DNA from 2 places in the Lentilactobacillus hilgardii genome. Region 2 is predicted to be linked to the other one. Evidence: predicted binding sites of a transcription regulator. Region 2 holds the regulator's gene; the other holds the start of a gene.

Region 1 (12,373 bases), 1.1 Mb from region 2:
TTTCCAATAAAGATATTATAACAGTCAAAATGCGTCAATGGCCTGTCAGCTTTCAGATGATAAACCGAAACCAGGCTATCCACGCATTTTTTACGTCTTTTAAGCAATGACACTTTTAATACAATCGATAAAATAGCTCGTTAAATAACGTTTGGTTAATACCGTTTCTACTTACATCCCCAAAAAGATTCTTAAAAATCCCAGTGAAATAACGCCGACTACCACGGTGACCAGCAAATTTTTTGAAATAACGGCACTCAAAACCGTCGGTAAAGAAGCTAGTAAATTAGGGATATTCAGCGATGGCAGCTGTCCCAAATGTTGTATAAATAAATTTTCAAACCACAAAGCTGACATGATCGCAATTGGAACAAAGCTCAAAAATTCAACAACACCCGCGGATAACTTGAATTTTTTTAAAATAACAAACGGCATAATTCTGGATAGCCAGGTTGCTATTCCGGATCCTAAAATTGTCAAAAAAACAAAACTAGAAGAAGGCATGCTTCATCACCACCCCAAACGCACAAGCTAATAATGTTACAACCAGCGTTAACAGATTTGCCGGAATAAAAATAATGCCGATAAAAGTTGCGACTAAAACAAAACCGACCACTAGCAGCTGTAATTTGAATTTGATCGATTTATCACTAATCAGCTGCAAGTAAAGAAGTCCTATAAACATCGAAACCAGGGCAAAATCCAAGCCGAATTTTTCAGGGTTACTGATAAAGTTTCCCAACAAAGCGCCTACCAGAGACGCAGCTGCCCACGCCAAATAAGCAAACCAGTTGACCGTATTGAACCAGGCAAAATTCAGTTTTCTGTTAGTATAGTTCAGTTTATTCATTCCCAGGGCAAAGCTTTCATCGGTGACCAGCCCACCTAAAATGATGTTCTTTAACAGGCTTTCCTTTTGAAAATAAGGTGCCAAGGTTGTACTCATCAAAATCATTCTTGAATTAACCAAAAATGCCGATAAAATAATCGACAACATTGGACTATGTGTGACAAGCATACTGACGATGATAAATTGCGACGCACCACCATATGTAATCAAAGACATTAACGTGATCATCAGCGGACTGATTCCCGAGGCTTTCCCCACAATGCCATATGCCAAGCCAATTCCTATGTATCCAAATACAGTCGGCAGCGTTTCTTTGGCCGCACTTGAAACCGTTAACTCATTATTCACGCAACATTTCCCCCATTCCTTAATTATTGTTGAACGAGAAGACCGGATTAGTTGACTTCTATCCCAGCTATTGTTTAAAATAAAAGACGAAAGTATAATATATTAAACATTAATGGAATTTTAATTCATTTTTCATCTTATGTCAACACTGGCTGGGGGCTTTTTTACCATGGATATCGGCGCAATTGTCAGCACAAATCTAAGAAAAATCCGACTTGAAAAGGGATTCAGTTTAACTAAATTATCAGAACTCTCCGGTGTTAGTAAAGGGATGCTCTCACAAATCGAGAATAACGGGACCAGTCCCACCATCAACACAATCTGGAAGATTTGTGCCGGATTAAACGTTCCTTACACCGCATTGTTAGAAGGACGTGTTGAAACGACCAAAATTATCAAAAAGTCTGCAATCAATGAACAAAAATCTGCAGATGGTCACTATCGTATTTATTGTTATTATCCCGATTCTCCCCATCATAATTTTGAGCTTTTTCAAATGGAATTGGATAAAGATGCCAGTTATACCTCGGTAGGCCACTCCAAGGTCAGTCGGGAAGGCCGTTCGGAAGAATATATTATGGTTCTATCCGGCCAATTGACACTGGTCGTTGGCGGTGATCAGTTAATCCTAAACGAAAATGACGCAACCCGCTTTGACCCAACCGGTAAACACATCTACCAAAACTCCGGAAATCAAATTTTGAAAGCAACTATCATCAATTTTTATCCGGTTTGAAAAAAGTTTCATCAAATTTGAAAATGGGCTTGCACTCTTTCAGATTTTGAAATACAATAATGTTCCCTGAAGCGCTTGACTGACTTCAGAGGACATTGTTTCTTCAACCAATTCTTGAAACGGAGGCATTTTTATGACTCAACAAAGTATGGTGACCCTTCATCCTTTTGTACTGAAAGTAAGAGGCAAGAAAGTATTGTTCGCACCTAATTATCCGGAAGATGCCCGTAGACGCTTTGTTAAACTTAAGAAGCGTGCGGATAAAGATCCATTTGATACGGATGCTGAATTTGATTTGGCAATTGAAGACAAATTAAGGATCGATGCATTGAACAGTTACTATGAAGACCTCGACGAGAAAGAAGCTTTCCGCGCCAAGGCAGGTTGATTTAAATCGACAAATTTAGCTAATAGACTCATTCAAAAAGTGAGGGACTGGACAAGCCATATTTTGTCCAGTCCCTTTTAATGTCCCACTCTTTTGTCACTAGGACTTAATAAACAACATCATTCCAAATACGATCAATAGACCATATACATATTTGATCATTAACGCATTGTCAATGTGGTCAGTCAACCAATTACCGAATGGAATCACCAAAAACAGAAGTGGTGTAACGATTGCCAGTAATTCAAATACTTCCATGCTCCAAAACCCGGCAATTGCTTGACTGGCAACTACTAAAATACCAACGCACAAAAAATGGGCTTGAAGAATGCCACGAAGTTCCATAACCGGCCACTTTTTTAAAGTCCCGTACACAACAATCGGGACACCATGACTGTTATAAGCACTGCCCATGACACCGGAAATCACCCCGGCTACATAATCAAAGAACAATGACTGAAACCTCGGCTTATTTGTCTTTTGCCGATAAATTCGAATCAAGCAATAACTGCCGTAAACCATCAAGAAAACGCTTAGGATCCGCATAATAATGGTTTTATCAACGTATTTAATGAGAAAAATACCAACCGGAACACCTAATATTGATCCAATAACCAATCTTCGAACAATTGCAACATTTATATGTACGCGATATCGAATTGCCCCAGGTAATGCAACAATCAACCCTAAGGCACCGATCAAAGCAACCGATGTATTTAAATCAAAGGAAATCAGGGCCAATAACGGCATCGTCACTAAAGCTTCACCAAATCCAAATACAGTGCGCACCAAGGCGCCAAATAATGCAATTAAAACTACCAAGAATAAAATCATATCGTTTTCTCCAAATCAATTTATCTTTAGCCATTATTGTCAGTATACAGGAAACAACTACCAAGCAAGCTGTTTTCAGCTAAATAGTGGCAGTAGTCAAAAAAGATCAGAGCAAAATGACTTTGGCCCCAATCTCTTCAAAATATTATTTTTAATGGTTATTTTCAAAAAGCAGATTTATAACATTCTCTGCCTACTAAACATTTGCTTTTTTGTCTTTAAAATCCTGCCAAGCTTTTAACCCGGCATCTGTTAACCCATTAACAGAGCCACCATCACTTTTAATGAGACCTGCATCAATAAGCGGACGCGGATTACCACCGATTGCGTTATCGCAATAATCAACAAAGTGACTAATCAGTGTACCGGATTCAACTCTTCCGGATTTAATGGCGTTTAAAATATCAAAATCAGTTTGTGACAGTTCCATGATTCAATAGCCCCTTTCTTTTTCGAGTTTCATTATAAACGAAACAGGCCAAGTCGGCATCATAAACGTCTTGATTCATCACTTTCTGTGATTGGCTTCCCAATCCTTGATTTGAGCTAATCGGCGCTTAAATCGGCCTTCATTGCCCTGTTCTGTCGGTTCATAGTAGATATGGCCTACCAGTGAGTCCGGCATTGTCTGCATCGTTGTTAATTTGGCTTTAGACTCATGGGCATACTGATATCCCTTACCATAGCCGAGATCGGACATTAGTGATGTCGGTGCGTTTCTCAATTGCAATGGAACTGGTTCATTGACAGAATGCTTCACATCTTCGGCGGCCTTCAATTTTGCCTTATAAACCGCATTTGATTTCGGTGCCAATGACAAATAAATCACAGCTTCTGTTAAATGAACATCGCATTCCGGCATCCCGATAAACTGACAGGCCTGAAAGACATTAACGGCAACGTTTAATGCATTTGTATCCGCTAAACCGATATCTTCACTGGCAAATCTAACCAAACGTCTGGCAATGTATAAAGGATCCTCGCCACCGTTCATCATTCGCGATAACCAGTAAACAGCGGCATCAGCATCACTATTTCGCATTGACTTGTGGAGTGCAGAAATCAAATTGTAGTGTTCCTCACCACTTTTGTCATACAGAAACGATTTAGTTGCCATCAGCTGATGAAGATTATCGGTAGAAACCCTAATACGGTCACCGGACTTCTCGCTATTATTCACGGCCATTTCCAATGTGTTCAAAGCAATTCGGGCATCTCCGTTGGCAAACTCGGCAATTTGTCTGATCGCTTCCCCATCGATTTCTACATGCTGCTTGGCAAAACCATCCGGATGAACCAACGCATGCTTAATAAGTTGGATAATGTCAGTTACTTGAAGCGGTTGAAGGACAAACACCTTACAGCGTGACAATAAAGCGGCATTGATTTCAAATGACGGATTTTCGGTTGTCGCCCCGATTAACGTAATACTGCCTTTTTCAACAAACGGTAAAAAAGCATCCTGCTGGGCCTTATTAAACCGGTGAATTTCGTCAACGAAGACGATTGTTTTACCACCCATGTCCCGATTGGCTTCAGCGTCTTTCATTAACTTTCGAATATCGCGAATGCCACTGGTGACCGCGCTAAACGTGACAAACTTTGCTTTAGTTTTTTTGGCAATGATTTCCGCCAATGTTGTTTTCCCGGAACCGGGTGGCCCCCAAAAAATCATTGACGGCAATTGATCACTCTCAATGATTTCTCGAAGGACCTTCCCTTTCCCAAGCAAGTGTTGCTGGCCGGCAAAGTCTGCTAGAGTCTGTGGTCGGACCCGGTAGGCAAGTGGTTGGGTAGCAAGATCGTTCGCTGCAAATAATGATTGCTGTTTCACAGTGACACCTCCAATACGACAAAACTAATGATTCACGTTTCATTATATCACTTTTTAGCGAACGTTCGTTCATAAATAGCTACTTGCAGAGATGTAAAAAAAGCCCCCACGTTAACGTGACGACTTTTATGAAAAAATTATTTTATAAAAGATAATCCAGTTTCAAAATTAGGCGATCAAATCAGCTGCCATGTGGAATGCATTGGCAAGTGAAACGCCTTTGCTTGCAAACCGTTTGTTAAGCAATAATTGCCGAAAGTCCTCAATGGTAACGTGTTCGGTATCCTTAATCGGCATCCCTTGGCCACTATATGATCCGGTTGTTAGGGTCACAACCAACCCATCCCGGCTGTCCAAATGAATGTCGTAATCCTCAAAATAGTACGAGTCATCATAGTGACCCTTCATTTCTTTGTGACTTGAAAAATAATCCTTGATAAAGTCTTGAAAGGCTTCCTTTGACGTCAATGATTTCTTCCATTGCTCTTCGGTTTCCTTAGCCATAAAAAGACTCCCTTTCTTTTCTCTTTCTCTTACAATCAAAGAACCGTGACCTTCGATATGTAAATGAATCTCTCTTCTCATCTACTAATTTTCATTGTAATCAGGTTATGGTCAATTGCAAGTGAAAAAGTCAATAAAAACGTTACCAGTATGCTTTTTCTGAAGTTTTTAACGTTTGGATAAAAGTAAGCGTTTTTACCCGTAAAACATTAACAATGAGTTATAATAAAGGTGGACCGGGGTAATGGCATTCAGCCTTTAAGGGGGATGAACATCATGAAATTCAACCATAATTTTTACAAGGAACCTGTCTTCTGGGGAGCTTTATTCTTCCTTGCCATGTTTATCACAATGCTCATTGACAAAATCACAGGCATGTACACCGTTAACTGGTGGTTGGCTTTATTAACGGTTATCTTGGCAACCGGTGGCATGCTTTACGGGTTTTTAAAAGGGATTTATCATCATCATGATGATATGAAAAACGGCAAAATGTTGTAATTACTGAATTGATAATAGACTAGTAAACAATATAGAAGAGGCTTTTCAGCCTCTTTTTCTCGTTCCGTTAGTGAACTGAAACGTGGCCCGAAAAATGGCTCCGGCCATATATCAACTATGCTAAAGAACAGCATACTTGGTCAAGACTGTCACCAAGCCGAAACGTGCTCCGCCAACCATAAGTCTGCATGTAAAGGGGCTTGCATCGAATTCCAAATTCAGGAATTCAATGCAAGCCCCTTTACACTCCGACTTATCCCGGGTTGGCTCCGCACTCTCTAATTCTTTTCCAACTCATCCAACGCGCTTTCCAACTGTTCCTTACTTGCCGCATCCAAATCCGGGTACTTCAGTGGTAATTCTTTCATTCTGTGATCAATAATGTCCGAAACACATAAACGCGAATACCATTTATCATCAGACGGGATAACATACCATGGATTCTGCTTTGTAGCCGTCTTCTTCAAAGCGGTTTCGTACGCGTCTACATAGTCATCCCAATATTGGCGTTCCTTAATGTCGGCAGCTGAGAATTTCCAGTTGTGATCCGGCATCTCAATGCGTCTTCTAAAACGATTTTTTTGTTCGTCTTTTGACATATGAAGGAAGAATTTTAAGACCATGAAGCCATTGCGGGTCATATAGTCTTCCAAGAAATTAATATCCTGGTATCGACCCTCAAAGAAATCATCATCAACCTGCTTTAATTTTGTCACACCGCCAATATGAGCATTCAAAATCAATTGTGGGTGAACTTTGCTGACCAAAACATCTTCATAATAAGAACGGTTAAAGATACCAATAATGCCACGTGACGGCATATGACGATGAACCCGCCACAAATAGTCATGGTTCAACTCAATCGAAGTCGGCACCTTAAAGCTGGTGACTTCACATCCCTGCGGATTAACCCCGCTTAAAATATGGCGAATCATACTATCCTTACCAGAACCATCCATTCCTTGAAAAATAATTAAAATACCAAACCGGTTTTGCGCGTAAAGTTTCCCCTGCAGATCCTGCAGCGTCAGGATATTGCTGTCAATTCGAGCCTTAATATCCGTTTTACTCAAATTTTCGTCGATTGCAGCGGTTGGCTTCTTGCTTAATTTAAAATTACTGCCACCGTTATAGCGAAATGATTTTTCACGATCAAACATTTTCTTATTGTCCAAAACCTAATCCCTCCTCTTACTATCGATTTAAAGATAGCACAACGAAAAGATATCCGTACAAATGTTGCCTAAATACTTGAACTTTTAGCTAAACGCATGATCACCTCAATAAAAAAGGTGATCAGGAAAATCAACATATAAATTCCGCAAATAAAATCAACAATATATACGTATGGATTTTTAAGAAGCCACTCTAATGGCCAACAGATAAGGGCAATTGTAGTAACTATGCCAGCGTATCGCATCAGGAACTGAAACCATTTTGAAAATTGTTTTATATTCGGCTTTTTTACTAACACTGTTGTGTCCTCCCTTCGTTAAAACTTAAAACAACATATTTAGCTTGTCAATATCAACCGCCATCAAGCATTAGCTGACTGATTAGTAGCCCGGCCTACACAAAATTGTTAATACACTATTAATTCTTCACGAATTAATTTTTCCCTAACAATCGCTTTGAAAACCTATTCTAATGACATATACTTATTTCAATGAACATTAGACAGGGAGGAATCAGTTTGAAAAAATTAATTGTTAAAGCAACCGAGGCTGAGGGCGGAGACGCTAATCAGCCTACTAATGATTCTATCGACAAGTCATTATTAAAAGATGACCTCTATCAGGCCGTTAACGGCAGATGGGAAAAGACAGCCAAGATTCCTGCCGACCATTCTTCGACGGGTGGTTTTATGGATTTAAACGATAACATCGATAAAGAATTGATGCATGATTTGGATGATCTCAAGGCCAAAAATAAAGACAGCTTTGAAGCACCTTTCTCAGAAATGTTAAAATTATACGAATTGGCCCAAAACTTTAAAAAACGGGACGCAGACGGTGCTGATCCGTTAAAACCTTATTTGGAAAAAATCGAAAATATTTCAAATTTTGCTGATTTAAACGGTCAGCTTGCGGACTGGGTTAAAACCGGATTCCCACTTCCGTTTGGTTTTTTTGTTGAACCGGACATGAAAAACACGCAGGTCAACGCGCTGTTTGCAAACAGTCCCAGCCTATTTCTACCGGACAGAACTTATTACGAAAACAATAACCCTGCCTACAATCAACTCATGCCTGTTTTGACTAAAACACTGAGTCAATTACTCGTATTGGCTGACTATAGTAGTAATGAGGCGGACGAGATTGTGGAGTCGGCTAAGAAGTTTGATGCTGCTATTGCTCCCCATGTTAAGTCCGCGGAAGAATCTGCCGACTATAGCAAGATGTATAATCCGCAAAAGTTCTCAGAGTTTGCTAAATCAAGCAGTCATTTTGATCTGACCAAATTGGCAGACGGGCTGTTTGGAAAAACACCCGAGCAAATTATTGTCACTGAACCTAAATATTTTGAAGCACTCGATGAGATTGTTAATGAAGACAGCTTTCAAGACATGAAGAATTGGATGTTGGTTGGCACGATCTATTCTGCAACAGGCTACCTTTCAGAGGAATTTCGACAAACAGGATCCACATTTAGTCGGGCACTTTCCGGTAAAAAAGAAGCAACGCCTCAAAAGAAGTCGGCTTTCTATCTGGCAACCGGTACTTTTGGCCAAACAATCGGCGACTACTACGCAAAGAAATATTTTGGACCAAAAGCAAAAGCTGATGTCGAACACATGGTGCGCAACATGATCAGTGTTTATAAAAACCGCCTTCAAAATAATACTTGGTTGGGCGAAGACACCAGAAAGAAAGCCATTGTTAAATTAAACAAGCTTGGCCTTCATGTTGGATATCCGGATCATATTGACCAACTCGAATATAAATACAAAATCACACCGGAAAATGAAGGTGGCAATCTGTTCAATAACATGACCCGGATTGGTCAGGTTGCTTTGGCTGATAATTATGCCAAACTTGGTCAACCCGTTGACCGAACCAAATGGGAAATGAGTGCCAGCACGGTTAACGCTTACTATGACCCATTCAAAAACCTGATTGTCTTTCCTGCGGCTATTCTGCAAGCACCATTCTATAGCTTGGACCAGACTTCAAGTCAAAACTATGGCGGTATCGGTGCCGTTATGGCCCACGAAATTTCACACGCCTTTGACAATAACGGCTCCTTATTCGATGAGATGGGGAACCTGAACAACTGGTGGACCAAGGAAGATCATGAGTACTTCACTAAACTGGCTGATAAAATGATTAAGGAATTTGATGGCATTCCTTTTGCCGGAGGTAAGGTCAATGGTAAATTAACTGTTTCGGAAAACATTGCCGATGCAGGTGGGCTCAGTTGTGCCAACGAAGCCGCAAAGAACGAACAAGATTATAATCTTTATGACTTCTTTATTAATTGGGCAAAGGTATGGCGAATGAAGGCCACAACCCAATATAAACAGTTGTTACTAAACATCGATGTTCACGCTCCAGCCGAATTACGGGCAAATGTTCAAGTCAAAAACCTGGATGACTTTTACTCAACATTCGAAGTAAAATCGGGAGACGGCATGTATCTCAAGCCGGAAGATCGCGTAAAAATTTGGTAGACTTTCTTTAAAAAAATGATATTATTTTCAACATAACCCAAAAGCAGCAGAGAAGCCCCGACATTATCCGTCTTGGTTTCTCTGCTGTTTAATTTGACCAATAAAATATATATCCGATTAGCATTATCAGGACTTCTAACCGGCAGCTAATAAGTATTTCGAACCCGCTTGACGAGTTTTTAAAATAATCGCATAAGCAAATCAAGCAACTATTCAGTCCTAAAACAGTTGGTTCATCCGCTTATAAATGTGACACACGGCCGCTACTGCTTTCTCTTAATATATGATTCAACCAAGCCGTATAAGGCCTCCAAAAACATCCCGATTACCATCATATACATGACCACCATGCTTTGACCAGTGTATAATAAGATTCCCATTACTAAGTAAAATAAAACAAAGAACCATTTTAACCAAATATTATCAACCATCATGAACCCACCTCCTTACTATTCAAGAATAGTTCTAACACAAGCCTATTTCAAATGTGACTTTTAGAAAAGTATGCTATGATGAAGTTGTTCATCATTTAACATGATTTTTAAATATCGTTCATTTAATTTTCTAATAGGGACATGAGATCATATTCATGTACACTTTCTATAAATGATATATAATATAAATAAAGAGAACCTGTGAGGTGATCATCATGAAATTAACAGAATATCTTCATGATCAATTAAAATTCTTAAATGATCAAATGAGTTCAGCAAAAAAAGATAAAGACGAAACCATGCAGTACTTGGTTGATTCTAAAATTACAGAAGTTAAATTGATTCTGGAAGCACTGCAAAAGGGAATCATCGATGAAGCATAGTCACGAGGTTGAGGCGAAACGAACGTTTTGTTGACAACCTCATTTTGTTTGGTCTATTATTAGCCTCACGATTCTAATCAACTCATTTCGGTTGCAGAAATGCCACTCATTGTGGTTTAATCGACTATAGTATGAATTTATTCAGTAAATAATTCTTAAGGAGCAAAACGAATTTGATTACATTAAAATCACCACGTGAAATTGAAAAAATGGCTGAATCCGGAAAAGTCTTAGCTGGTGTTCATTTGGGTTTAAGAAATATGATTAAGCCCGGATTGGACACATGGGACATTGAAGAGTTTGCTCGTAAATATATCAAAGATCACAATGCCTATCCTTCAGAAATGGGCTTTGAAGGCTACAAATTTGCGACCTGCGTCTCTGTTAACGATGAAGTAGCCCATGGTATCCCACGTAAGGGCCTTATCCTTAAAGACGGTGATATCGTCAAGGTTGATTTAACTGTTAATAAAGACGGCTTTGAAAGTGATTCCTGCTGGTCATACGCTGTTGGCGACGTTTCGCCGGAAATTAAAAATCTAATGGACGTTACCCGAAAGGCATTGTATTTGGGAATTGATCAGGCGGTTATCGGCAATCGTCTCGGTGATATTGGTGGCGCTATTCAAACCTACGTCGAAGATGAACATCACATGGGCGACGTCCGTGAGCTGATCGGCCATGGTATTCAACCAAAAATGCATGAAGAACCAAACGTTCCTGCATATGGTGTTCCTCACAGAGGTCTTCGTTTAAAGGAAGGCATGACCATTACCATTGAACCAATGGTTAACACTGGTACATGGGAAATTAAAGATCGTTATGACAAAGCAGATGATTGGACATACTACGTTTCTGCAGATGGTACCCCATCGGCTCAATACGAACACACTTTGGCAATTACCAAAGATGGTCCAAAAATCCTGACAATCCAAGATCCGGATATTGATGAAAAGTATATTTACCATAACAATTAGTTTTTTTGAATGACGAAAAGCCGGGTGCAAAATTTTATATTTTGTCCCGGTTTTTCTATAACTTGGAGGCTGATATTAATGAATAATAAAAGTTTTAAATTCCCGGACACAAAAGCATATAACTTTGTCATTGAGGCGCTAAAGGAACGTGGCGTTACCCCTGATGATATCTCAAGGATTGCAATTAACCTTCAAAAACCATTTATCCCAAACCTGTCCATGGAAGAAGTTCGAAAAGACACAACCAACGTCCTGCACAAACGGGAAGTGTTAAACAACGCTATGGTCGGCCTGGAATTAGATCGTTTAGCAACCGCGGGGCTCATTAAAGAACCACTCGAAAGCATCATTATGAATGACTCCGGTGTCTTCGGTGTGGATGAAGGCATTGCCCTTAACATTGCCAACATTTACGGTACAATCGGAATCACCAATTACGGCTACATCGATAGAGATAAAACCGGCGTCGTCAAAAAATTGGACGAGTCAAAAAGCGGCGCGTCCAATACATTTATTGACGATATAGTAGGTGCGATAGCAAGCGCGGTCTCGGCAAGAATTGCGCATAGAAATAACTAGTGTGTGGAACAAAGCGGTTAGTCTTCGGAGCATAAGGCGTTCATTTGGGAAATCCTGCTTTTGGATTTTTCAAATGAATCCCTTATGTGCAGAAGGCTGCTTTGAGGAACAGTCCTAACTAGTGTGTGGAGTCAGCCTGGTACAAGTCGGAGTACAAAGCAAGCGGCAGGAAATTCCCGGTCTTGGAATTTTTGACGATTGTTTTGTATGCAGGCTTGTGGCTGACGGAACAGTCCTAATCAGTGTGTGGAACAAAGCGGTTAGTCTTCGGAGCATAAGGCGTTCATTTGGGAAATCCTGCTTTTGGATTTTTCAAATGAATCCCTTATGTGCAG
Region 2 (12,373 bases):
GATTCAATTAAGTCTCCAAATTGCCCGGCAATTGAAAGGAAAATCGTAATCATAATCATTTCAATCATTGAATAACCAGGAATTGGATAGAAGAAAATAAAAGTTGAGCATAAAATTGTCGCTGCAATTGAGCCACAGATTGACCCTTCCCAAGTCTTGTTAGGACTAATTCGAGGTGCCAACTTATGCTTACCAAACAGTCGTCCAAAAATATAAGCACCACTATCAGTTACCCACACAATAAACAGTGCGTACAATAACACTGGTAATGACTCTGCTCTGGCTGCAATGAAATAATGAAAACCCATTCCAATATACAGCATCCCAAGCACAATGACACCTGCATCGTCAAAAGTGAACAAGTTTCTGCTTAGGACAGTCACTAATAATAACATTAAAACAAAAAGGAAAAAGATAAATGTCTGGTTAAAGTTATTGGGTAAAAAGCCCGTCCAACTGTCCGGTAATATCAGTGCACTAACACCTAAATACGCGATAATCGACTCACCAGATACCAAAATCCTTTTTTTCATAACTAAGATTTCTGAAACTGCGACAATTCCCAAAACCAAAGCGGCGATGTCAATCCATAAGCCACCCAAAATAATTATCGGAATAAAGATAATCAGCGCGACAACCGCAGTTATTACACGTTGTTTCACTTAAATTTGCCCCCTGTTATTCATTTTTCAAACCGCCAAATCGCCGATTTCGATGCTGGTATTCAAAAATCATCTGCCGCAGCGTCTGACCATCAAAATCTGGCCAAAGTGCATCGGTAAAAACCAATTCACTGTAAGCAATCTGCCAGAGCAAGAAATTTGAAATGCGTTCTTCACCACTTGTTCGAATTAATAGGTCAGGATCAGCGTAATCGCCTAAAAATCCAGTCATCAAATGGCGGGAAATCAAATCATCATCAATATCAGAAATAGAAATCGCATCATTTTTGATTTCGCTTGCAATATTTTGCACTGCCAACCGGATATCAAGTCTACTGCCATAGTTTAGAGCAAAATTTAAGATCATACCAGTACATTTACTGGTTTGAGAAATTGCATCCCGAACCGCTTTTTGTGTGTTCTCAGGTAACTGATCAATAAGACCCATTACTGAAACTTTAACATTATTTTCTATTAATTCAGGAACAAAATTATTAAAAAATTTAACTGGCAGTCCCATCAAAAAACTAACTTCATCCTTTGGCCGTTTCCAATTCTCAGTTGAAAATGCATATAAAGTCAAAACCTTTACACCTAATTTACTTGCAGCCATTGTAACGGTTTTAACGGTCTCCATTCCCTGTCTATGGCCTGCGATTCGTGGCAAATGTCTTTTTTTTGCCCAACGCCCATTACCATCCATAATGATTGCGATATGCTTGGGAATTCTATCGGAGTCCAAGTGAATAGATGATTTTGCGTTCTTTTTATTATTAAACATTGAACTCTCCTCTAAACAATTCAGGAAAAAATAAAGGATGAGAAGAAAAACTCATCCTAAAATGCACTTAATTGTTAGTCTTCTGCACTATCCGGACGTTCAACCATTCGCCATTCACCGCGATTTGCCTCTGCTAAAGTATTAAAGTACTTCAACAATTGATTAGCATCTGATGGGCTCTTTTGACCTAGTTCATTGAGACCTTTACCTGTTGTCATCGGTTCTGATAAATCAGTGATTTCATGGCCTTTCTCAATGGTTGCATTTGAGAAAGCGATCACCCAATCTTCTTCTACCAACTGTGACACAATAAAGAATAAATTAAAATCATCTGTCACAAATGCCGGCATTGCATACAAGTCATCTTGAACAGGCTGTAAACGACTCCCGTTATAATCTAAATCACCTAAATTATCTTCAGTGACTGGTTTATTGAGCTTGAATAACATCTTATCAAACTCCGGTGTACCAGGTACTACAGAAACCTCATCATTATTATTGTTATTGTTATCTGCCATTATTGAACCCACTTTCTAGCCATTCATGACTTCGTTTTCTTTATCAGCAACGATTTTATCAACACTTTTAATTGAATTATCAGTTAACTTTTGAACTTGATCTTCAAGGCGGTGTAGCTCATCATCCGTGATTTCTTCACTTTTATTACCGCGTTTGAAAGTATCCATTGCTTCGCGACGAACATTCCGAACAGCAACTTTACTCTTTTCACCAGTTGCCTTTACTTGCTTAGCAACTTCCTTTCGACGTTCTTCGGTTAACGCTGGAATTGCCAAACGAATAGCCGTTCCATCATTTGCAGGACTAAGTCCCAAATCAGCTTCATATATCCCCTTTTCGATATTGTCCAAAGAAGATTTATCATATGGCGTAATTAGGATAACTCTGGCTTCAGGAATTGAAATTGAAGCAATCTGGTTTAAGGGTGTTGGCGCACCATAATAATCCACCGTTACACCACTTAATAGGCTTGCATTAGCGCGGCCGGCACGAATACTTCCCAACTCATGCTCCAGCACTTCCTGTGCCTTTTTCATTTTAGTTTTTGCTTCATTTAAAACTGTTTGCGTGTCTGCCATTTCTATTTCTCCTTCACAGTTGTTCCAATACTATCTCCAGATACAACTTTCCGAATGTTTCCCGGCTTATTTAAATTAAAGACAACCAGCGGAATATGATTATCCATAGATAACGAACTCGCTGTTGAGTCCATTACCTTAAGCCCTTTTTCTAAAATGTCCATATATGTGAGAGTCTCATACTTCTTAGCATCTTTGTGTGTTCGCGGATCAGCAGTATAAATGCCATCGACACCATTTTTGGCCATCAAAATTGCATCTGCGCCAATTTCCGCTGCCCGTAGAGCCGCAGTTGTGTCTGTTGAAAAATATGGATTCCCAGTTCCACCCGCGAAGATAACAACCCGGCCTTTTTCCAAATGACGAACAGCTTTTCGACGAATATAAGGTTCAGCAATCTGACGCATCTCAATTGAAGTTTGTACACGTGTTGGGACATCAAGTGATTCCAAATTATCTTGAAGTGCAAGACCGTTCATCGTCGTTCCTAACATACCGATGTAATCGGCTTGGGCACGTTCCATTCCCATCTCGGCACCAGCTTCGCCTCGCCACATATTTCCACCGCCAACGACAATGCCAATTTGAACACCCATTTCGAAAATATCCTTGATTTCTTTGGCAACGTCTTTAATTACCGGTGGATTAATTCCGAACCCTCTATCACCGGCTAAAGCTTCACCGCTTAATTTTAAAATAATTCGGTTATATTTTACTTTGGACATCAAAGTGCCTCCCATAGTTAATCATTAACATCAATTTTAGCATACTCAAGTTAGCTACAACAATAAAACTAACAAATTCAGTAATTCTTAACAGCTTTTCAAAACTAAAGTCTATAAAATAGTGTCAAAAGTCTATAAAATAGTGTCAAATTTTTTAAAGCCGAAAAAAAGGGCTGGAACAAATGTATCTCGTTGTTCCAGCCCTTCATAAAAAATTAATTACCTAATTGATCGCGAACTTCATCTTCAAAGCTTTCTTGCTTTTTTTCGATGCCTTCGCCGACTTCATAGCGAACAAATTTAACGATTGAACCGTTCTTGGAAGCAACGTATTGTGCAACTGTTTGATCAGGGTCTTTAACGAACTCTTGATCTTCCAAGCAAATTTCTGCCAAGAACTTGTGAAGACGACCTTCAACCATTTTTTCAACAATCTTCTCAGGTTTGCCTTCATTTAAGGCTTCCTGAGTTAAAATTTCCTTCTCATGGGCTAACCGCTCTGCCGGAACTTCAGATTGATTTAGGTACTCTGGATTAGTGGCAGCAACGTGCATTGCAACGTCTTTTGCAGTTGCTTCATCCGCACCTTTAAGTTCAACAAGAGAAGCGATTAGACCGCCATTGTGTAAGTATGAACCAAAGACTTGGTCATCATTTTTTTCAACAATTTCAAATCGACGTAAACTAACTTTCTCACCAGTTACCTGAGTTGTTTCCACTAAATCATCTTTAATTGTACCTTTTTCAGTCGAAAGTGCTAAAGCAGCATCAACGTCGGCAGGCTTATTAGCTACAATAGCGTCACTGATTCGAGAAACAGCGGCTTTAAACGGATCACTTGAAGCAACAAAGTCAGTCTCGGAGTTAACTTCGATGATTGCAGCTGTGTTATCCTTTACAGCAACAGTTGCTAAACCATTTGCGGCAACACGGTCACTTTTCTTTTCAGCCTTGGCAACCCCTTTTTCACGTAATACTTCGATCGCCTTATCAAAATCGCCTTCAGTTGCAACAAGTGCCTTCTTGGCATCCATCATACCAACACCGGTCTTCTTACGTAGTTGCATAACTTGTGATGCAGAAATTTTTGCCATTTTAGTGGCCTCCTTAATTCTTTACATAAAAACTGACTCTTCACCAAGGCCAAATAGGTCTATAGCGATAGAGTCAGCCTAAGTGCTATTACTTATTATCAGTATCGCTCTTGCCTTCTACAGCATTAGCAATATCTTCAATTGAATCCTCTTTTGAATCTTTCTTGTCAGTCTTTGATCCGTTTTCGAAAGTATCTTCGTTAACTTCATCTTCACCCTGACGGCCTTCAATGATTGCATTAGCCATTGTTGACGTAATCAATCGAACGGCACGAATAGCATCATCGTTTGAAGGAATAACAACATCAATTTGGTCAGGATCAGTATTTGTATCAACCATTGCAACGATTGGGATATTTAGCTTTTGAGCTTCGTGAACAGCAATTTGTTCTTTACGAGGGTCAACGATAAACAAAACATCTGGGAGTTTAGGCATATCCTCGATACCACCCAAAAATCTTTCAAGCTTATCACGTTGCTTCATTAATAATGAAACTTCCTTCTTAGGAAGAACATCAAATGTCCCATCAGTCGCCATCTTCTTAAGATCTTTAAGACGCTTTACACGTGATTGAATGGTATTCCAATTAGTAAGCGTTCCGCCAAGCCAACGATTGTTAACATAATATTGACCAGCACGGGTAGCTTCTTCAGCAATTGAATCTTGTGCCTGTTTCTTAGTACCAACAAACAAAACAACAGCACCCTTTGAAGCTTCCTCTTTCATGAAGTTATAAGCAACATCAATTAATTTAACAGTTTTTTGCAAATCAATGATGTAAATCCCGTTTCGTTCAGTAAAGATGTACTGTTTCATCTTTGGATTCCAACGACGGGTTTGGTGACCGAAATGAACTCCGGCTTCCAACAATTGTTTCATAGAAATTACAGCCATAATATAGTAGCCTCCATTAAAGTTTTTTCCTCCCCGATGATCATCTGTTATTGGAACTACATAATTGTAGCAACACCAATGGCATCACATCGAGTGTGTAATTAAAACACCTATAAGAGTATAGCTAAAATTGACTGCGAAAGCAAGTGATAACATGATTTTGCTGTTAAAAATATTAAGAAAATTGTTAAACTTTTGTAAAACGTGTTAAAATGATTAATCGTGACGAGGAGGAATCTATATGATTAAAGCCATCGTTTTTGACGTTGACGATACTTTGTACGATCAGAAACCATCATTTAATGAAGCTTTCAAACAAATATTCTCAAATGATGTTGATAGCAATTTGATAAATAAAATTTTCTCCAACTATGTTCAGCAGGAACAATTAGTTGTAGCAAAAAATAATCTGGATAATCAATTTCAACTTTCAAAAACAGACATTAGCTTTCATTGTCTCCATCATTCTTTTAAAGAATTTAATCTTGATGGCCTTACACAAAAGAAGGCAGAAGACTTTTGGCAACTTTACAGCAAATTTAGTCAGGACATTCAATTATTTGACGGGTTAACTCACGTTTTTAATAAACTGATTGAAAAATTTAAACTTGGCATTATTACTAATGGATCGACTGAAAATCAACTTTCAAAAATCACTAGATTAAATCTTCAACACTGGTTTGACAGGGAAAGTATTATTACTTCCGAGGACGCCAATGCTAAAAAACCCGATCCAATGATTTTTACGCTAATGAACCGAAAATTCGAACTTCGCGGTAATGAGATGATGTATGTAGGTAGTTCATATTTAAACGATATTGTGCCTGCTAAAAGGGCTGGTTGGCAAACCGTTTGGTACAACAATCATGATGGGTCGATTATTGACCCAAATATCATTCCAGATCAAACTGTCAATAACAGCGAACAACTCCAAGAATTATTATTAGAATTAGCGGCTGAGGTTTAACCCAGCCGTTTTTTCACCTTTTTAATTTCCAACAATTTTTGCATTAAAAAGGGATTTTCAACTATAAACCGTTGAAAATCCCTTTTATTAAACAGATTATTTGATCCTTTAAAGCTTAACCAACTTGTCAGACTTACCTGTTGAGATAAGTGACTTATTAGCATCCATCGCAAAGTAAACCATGTTACGAACAGCACGCTTAGTATAGAAGGCAATATGGGGACTAACTAGAACGTTTTCTCGTTTCATAAGTCCTTTTAATCGTTCATCAGGAATTTTATCAAAACTACCAAAGTCGGTATTGAAAATACCAACTTCATTTTCATATACATCAAGAGCAGCACCGGCGACTTTTCCGGAATCAAGTGCTCTAATAAGTGCATCAGTATCAACTAAAGCACCACGAGCTGGGTTTAAGATATAAACACCGTCCTTCATCTTACTGAAGGCTTCATCATTTAACATATGTTCATTTTCTTTAGTTGCAGGTGCATGAATTGAAAGGACATCTGATTGAGCATAAAGTTCGTCAGGTGAGTCGACATAGACACCTTCCTTTTCCAATTCTGGATTATGGAAGATATCATAAGCGATAACCTTAGCACCGAACCCTTTATAAATACGCATTGCAGCACGACCAATTCGACCAGTGGCAAAAACGCCAACAGTTAATTGGTTCAATTCTTCAGCAATGTCTGGTGCCCAACGAAGGTCACCATTAGCTTGTTTACGATCGAAAGTATTTGTTCGACGTAACAATCTCATTAATTGAGTAACTGTAAATTCAGCGATTGCTTCTGGTGAATATGCTGGTACATTGGTAACTTGAATACCGTTGCGTTTTGCAGCATCAGCATCAATATTATCAACACCAACGTTACGTAATGAAAGGAACTTGATACCAAATTCGCCTAGTTTGTCTAGAACAGCAGCAGTGTAAGGCTTTTGTTGGTATGTTACCACACCATCGGCACCCTTTGCTTGATCAACTGTTGACTCGTCTAACAGTTCACCAGTCGATGCAACTTCTACATCAGGGTTTTCTTCACTCCACTTATCTAAATATGGTTTTTCATCGTCACGAATGCCATAAGCAATAATTTTCAAGAATATTACCTCCTAAACATGTTACTTGTATTATAACACTTTTATATGTTGTTTTTGCTGAAAATTAGAAAGTTTGTGCATTTTTTCACTGATATTTATAAAAACGAGTCCGGGTTATTAATGTATTGCAATTTCTGCTTTCTTGTTAATTGTTTAAACGCATATTCTGCACTTAAAGCATCATGCTTAGTTGGGAATTGCTTTTGAAATAGTATTTTAATTGGTCGATGTGATCGCGTATATTTAGCACCCCTTCCCAGTTTGTGAGTTTGAAAACGCTTTTCAACATTCGTTGTAAAGCCTGTATATAAAGTACGGTCTTCACACAGTAAAACATATATATAATATTTTTTAATTTGTTTCCCCATATAAAATTCGCTTCACTTTGTCTGAATAGTCATTACCTTCATGAGTAATTAAATCTTCTTGAATTCTCAATCCATTCGGTTTGCCGCTTTTAATTGCTTCTACTAACACCATATTTGCTTCCGAGGTCGTTTTAGACCGAACAAATTGTAATATTTTAGGCTCCAAATGATGATTCCGTAAACTCAGTAGGAGATCTGTGAGTCTATCGGGACGGTAAACCACAAATAACTTAGCGTTCGTTTTTAGCAAGTCTGCTGAAATTTTAGTGATTTCATCAATCGTCGTTTTAATTTCGTGCCGTGCAATAGCCAAATACTGATTTGGATTTTTTTCACTAGTTTCATAATTGACAAAGTAAGGTGGATTACAAACAATCACGTCAACTGAATCTTTGGAAATATAATGAGTGGTATTTTTTAAATCATCATTAACAACATGTACCTGATTCTCCAAATGATTTAACTGAATACTTCTTGCTGCCATATCGGCGAGCTTTTCCTGAATTTCAACCATGGTGATTTGAGCAGATGTTTCACTGCTTAAAAACAGGCCAACTGCACCATTACCAGAACACAAATCAATGATATTTTTAACCCGTTTGCTTCCAACCTGTGCAAATTCTGCTAATAAAACAGCATCTAATGAAAACGAAAAAACGTCGTTGCTTTGAATAATGGAAACATTATTACTATATAATTGATCAATTCGTTCATTCTTTTTTAATTTCACTCGCATTATTTTTTGAACCTTTCACAAATTTGTTTGCCAAACGCTTCTCGTTTAAGTTACTATTATTTTATCAGATTAAGAAAGAAGGAATGGGATTGTTTTATTCATTTGTCCGTGTGCTTGTGCGTATTTTTGTATTTATTATTAATGGAAATGCGCATTATCAATATAAGGAACGCCTGCCCAAAGGGAATTATATTTTAGTTGGGCCCCACCGGACATGGTTTGATCCGATTTATTTTGCACTAGCAGCCAGTCCAAAAAAATTTAGTTTTATGGCAAAAAAAGAACTTTTCAAAAATCCGATTTTAAAATGGATTCTGGATCACGCCAACGCTTTTCCAGTGGACCGGGACCATCCCGGCCCCTCAGCAATTAAAAAACCCGTCAGAATTTTAAAAAAATCAGATTTATCGCTTATCCTTTTTCCATCCGGGACTCGCCATTCAGAGCAATTAAAAAGTGGCGCAGCACTCATTTCACAATTGGCGAATGTACCACTGGTTCCAACCGTTTATCAGGGACCATTAAGCTTTAAACGGTTATTCAGCCGAAAAAAAGTCACAATTGCTTTTGGTGAACCAATTTATATCGACCGGAAACACAAGCTGGATGACAACTATCAAAAAGAAGTTGAACAGCAGATGCAAACCGCTTTTGATGCTTTAGATTACGCCGTCAATCCCGATTTCAAATACGTTGACATTTCAAAGAAAAATACAACCGACAAAATTGAATAATTAATCATCTATGAACATTGATGATATCAAAAAAGAGGCCAAGTCAAAATTCTTTGAATGGCCTCTTTATTGTTGACTAAGATAATGCTATTTCTTACCCATATTGCTTTGCATTGTATGCATCATCTGATTCAACTTCTTTTGAGAAGGTTTTTGACCCATCTGTAACATTAATTGACGCAATTGATCTTCGTTAAATGGCGGATTTTCTTTCAAGTACTTTTCCATATATTTACGAGCACCGTAAAAACCACCAATTAAACCAATGACCAAGGCCACAATAACAATTAGAATCCAAATCCAAGTTGCCAAAACAAGGCCTCCTTATATAGTCTCATTGGTTAATTTTACACAATTCTTAAAGAAAATAAAAGCCTAATTGTAAAATGAGCTAAAAAAGTCATTATTAATGGTTAGTCGTCTCGAAGTCCCTTATGACGTTGAATGTTTTTCACCTTTTTTGAAGTGATTTCTTTGCCACTTTTATCATAAACTTTCATTAACTCAATTTGGCTCTTAAAGTTTTCTCGAAAACGAGCAACATACTTTTTACGTAGTTCAGCTCGTTCAATTTTTTCAACTTCTGTTAATCCTTCATTCTTTGCTTTGTGTGCTAATTCATTAATACGGGGAACGATTTCCTTTAAAACGTTATCACCGATTTTTGATTGTAGCTCTTTTTTCTCTTTTTCATTCATAGATATTCCTCCAATAAGACTATTATAACAAAAAAAGTTAAAATTACACGAACGTGTGTTTGAAATCTATTCAAACTTATGATACGATTAAAACAACAATTAAAGTAACTTATGAGGTGTCGGAAAATGGCAAAGAATTCTGAAAGTAAGCAATACAAGATTTTACACTATATTTGGGAAAAAGTTAATGATAAGGGTTATCCGCCAACCGTTAGAGAGATTGGCGAAGCGGTTAATCTTTCTTCAACATCAACAGTTCATGGTCATATCAATCGGTTACAAAAAAAGGGTTATATTGTTAAGGACCCCTCAAAGCCAAGAGCACTTGAAGTCACGGCTGCAGGGATGGAACTGTTGGGCATTGCACCTAAGCAAAAACAGATTCCAATCTTAGGAACTGTCACCGCTGGCGAACCTATTCTCGCTGTAGAAGACGCAACTGATTATTTCCCGTTACCACCACAACTTGCGCAGGATGACCAGACCCTGTTTATGTTACAAATTCGTGGCGAAAGTATGATTAATGCAGGCATTCTAAATGGCGACTATGTCGTGGTTCGTAAGCAAGCTTACGCCGACAATGGCGATATTGTTATTGCTATGACTGATGAAAATGAAGCGACCTGCAAGCGATTCTTTAAAGAAAGTGATCATTTCAGGCTTCAACCAGAGAATGATACAATGGCGCCTATTATTCTGACTAAGGTTAGCATCTTAGGCAAGGTCGTTAGTCTATATAGAAATGACATCGACTAATAGTTTAGCCACTTCAAAAGAGTTCAAGATACAATGTGTCTTGGCTCTTTTTTAGCACTCACATAGACTGCCAGAGAAATCTTTCAATCTAATTGACTTATTTTTTCTCTGAATTTGATTCACTTTGATTAGTCCAAGGACTGATCATCTCCCGATCCATTTTTGGTCAAGTATATTCTTCTATTCTCTTTGCGTCCTTTTAGAACAAAGCAACTATTATCCGAAGAGACATCAAACAATTTGTCTTCTTCATTGAGTGGTAAAAAGGTTTGATACATTTCTTGATATTGCTCAATTGTGATTCGAGATCGCTCAGATAGTATCGTATCCATATCAGTTTTTAATTGCGATCTATCAAATTGATCACTTAATCGGCCACTATAAAATTCTCCCTGAGCTCCTGAACCATAACTGAAAAGACCAATCAGATCATCTTGATTCAGCGCTTCCGAGTTTGACAATAAAGAAATTAAACTTAAATATAGAGAACCAGTATAAAGATTCCCCACAAGCGCATTATACATTCTAGAGGCTTCAAATTGTTCTAATATAGCCTCTGGATGTTTACTTTGATCAATAATTGAGCGAAGCGCCTTCAAGCCCATTTTCGTATACGGGAGATGAAAAGTTAATGCTCGAAAATCATCAATTGTTCTATGGTATTTTTGCCGGTAATCCGTCCAAGTTTGTTGAAAAAAATCAACATAAATACTATTTGAATAATGACCATCAACGACAGCATCATGGCGATAAAGAGGCCGCCAAAAATCCATAATGTTATCAGAGTGAAACGATCTTTTGTCTTCCACTTCTAGGATTCGTGGGTTCGAAGAAATCACCATTGCAACAGCCCCACCACCCTGAGTAACTTCTCCAGGCGTATTCAGACCATATCTAGCAATGTCAGCAGCCAGTACCAACGCCTTACTTTCAGGGTGTAAACGAATATGATCCACTGCCATTTGAACACCAGCTGTGCCACCATAACATGCTTGTTTAATTTCAAAAGATCGCGCCTGTTTAGAAATTCCAAGTAACGACTGGACATAAATAGCGGCAGATTTTGAATTATCAATACCTGTCTCGGTTCCGAAAATTACCAAATCAATTTTTTCTTTATCGCCCTCACTCAAAATCTTTTGGGCAGCATTAGCCGCCATTGTCACAACATCTTGAGTTGACGGTATAACGGCTTGCTTTTTTTGCCCAATACCAATTAAATATTTCCTTGGATCTTCATTCCGTGCATGGGCTAGATCAACCATATCAATAAAATATGGTGATGTGTAAAAACCGATTTTATCAATCCCTACTGTCATCCAAAAAACTCCTTTATAAAAGAATGAGACCAAGATACGGCTTTTCAAACATCAAGCAGAGTATCTTCGTCTCATTATGTATCAAGCAGCATCTTTGTAACGATCATTCTATTCAATAACAAAGTGAATTTTATACTGATCTTTCCCAGTTATCGAATCAATAACCAATCCCTCGGTCAAATTGCCTGCGAATACGAAACCTTCGTGCTTATGACCGGTTGAGGTGAATGTCCATTGAATAACCTGCGAACCACCTGTTGGGGAACCAAACACTCGAATCCCTGACAGTTGCCCATATGAATTATCCGAAAGAACGACTTCTTGATTTCCTAAATTTGCATTAATATTTAAAGTTAACATATAACTCTCCCACTTATTCGATTATCTAACATAGTAGTGTATCATAATTGAAATCTGTTTTCTATTCAGGTATG

The links. The regulator LexA, encoded in region 2, represses DNA repair genes until DNA is damaged. The targets are predictions, from matches to a motif close to CNAACANNTGTTNG.
Region 1: GQR93_RS12320 (replication-associated recombination protein A) is a predicted target of LexA. The motif match lies at 5,049-5,062, and genes of this name have one in related genera.

The regions. Positions count from the first base shown of each region.
Region 1 covers NZ_CP047121.1:2,586,552-2,598,924, forward strand. Annotated here, with positions in the region: gene GQR93_RS12290 (AzlD domain-containing protein) at 172-504, opposite strand; gene GQR93_RS12295 (AzlC family ABC transporter permease) at 491-1,198, opposite strand; gene GQR93_RS12300 (helix-turn-helix domain-containing protein) at 1,368-1,934, shown strand; gene GQR93_RS12305 (hypothetical protein) at 2,068-2,322, shown strand; gene GQR93_RS12310 (sulfite exporter TauE/SafE family protein) at 2,422-3,156, opposite strand; gene GQR93_RS12315 (hypothetical protein) at 3,353-3,586, opposite strand; gene GQR93_RS12320 (replication-associated recombination protein A) at 3,665-4,990, opposite strand; gene GQR93_RS12325 (hypothetical protein) at 5,159-5,494, opposite strand; gene GQR93_RS12330 (hypothetical protein) at 5,771-5,995, shown strand; gene GQR93_RS12335 (polyphosphate kinase 2 family protein) at 6,274-7,155, opposite strand; gene GQR93_RS12340 (M13 family metallopeptidase) at 7,662-9,665, shown strand; gene GQR93_RS15315 (hypothetical protein) at 9,929-10,099, opposite strand; gene GQR93_RS15320 (hypothetical protein) at 10,315-10,482, shown strand; gene map (type I methionyl aminopeptidase) at 10,656-11,459, shown strand; gene GQR93_RS12350 (phosphatidylglycerophosphatase A family protein) at 11,538-12,038, shown strand.
Region 2 covers NZ_CP047121.1:1,518,827-1,531,199, reverse strand. Annotated here, with positions in the region: gene GQR93_RS07165 (phosphatidate cytidylyltransferase) at 1-662, opposite strand, end outside; gene GQR93_RS07160 (isoprenyl transferase) at 679-1,443, opposite strand; gene GQR93_RS07155 (hypothetical protein) at 1,518-1,961, opposite strand; gene frr (ribosome recycling factor) at 1,977-2,540, opposite strand; gene pyrH (UMP kinase) at 2,543-3,265, opposite strand; gene tsf (translation elongation factor Ts) at 3,481-4,359, opposite strand; gene rpsB (30S ribosomal protein S2) at 4,448-5,254, opposite strand; gene GQR93_RS07130 (HAD family hydrolase) at 5,496-6,221, shown strand; gene GQR93_RS07125 (D-2-hydroxyacid dehydrogenase) at 6,330-7,328, opposite strand; gene GQR93_RS07120 (GIY-YIG nuclease family protein) at 7,424-7,696, opposite strand; gene GQR93_RS07115 (tRNA1(Val) (adenine(37)-N6)-methyltransferase) at 7,680-8,432, opposite strand; gene GQR93_RS07110 (lysophospholipid acyltransferase family protein) at 8,522-9,166, shown strand; gene GQR93_RS07105 (YneF family protein) at 9,254-9,478, opposite strand; gene GQR93_RS07100 (DUF896 domain-containing protein) at 9,580-9,864, opposite strand; gene lexA (transcriptional repressor LexA) at 9,991-10,620, shown strand; gene GQR93_RS07090 (hydroxymethylglutaryl-CoA synthase) at 10,749-11,939, opposite strand; gene GQR93_RS07085 (hypothetical protein) at 12,048-12,299, opposite strand.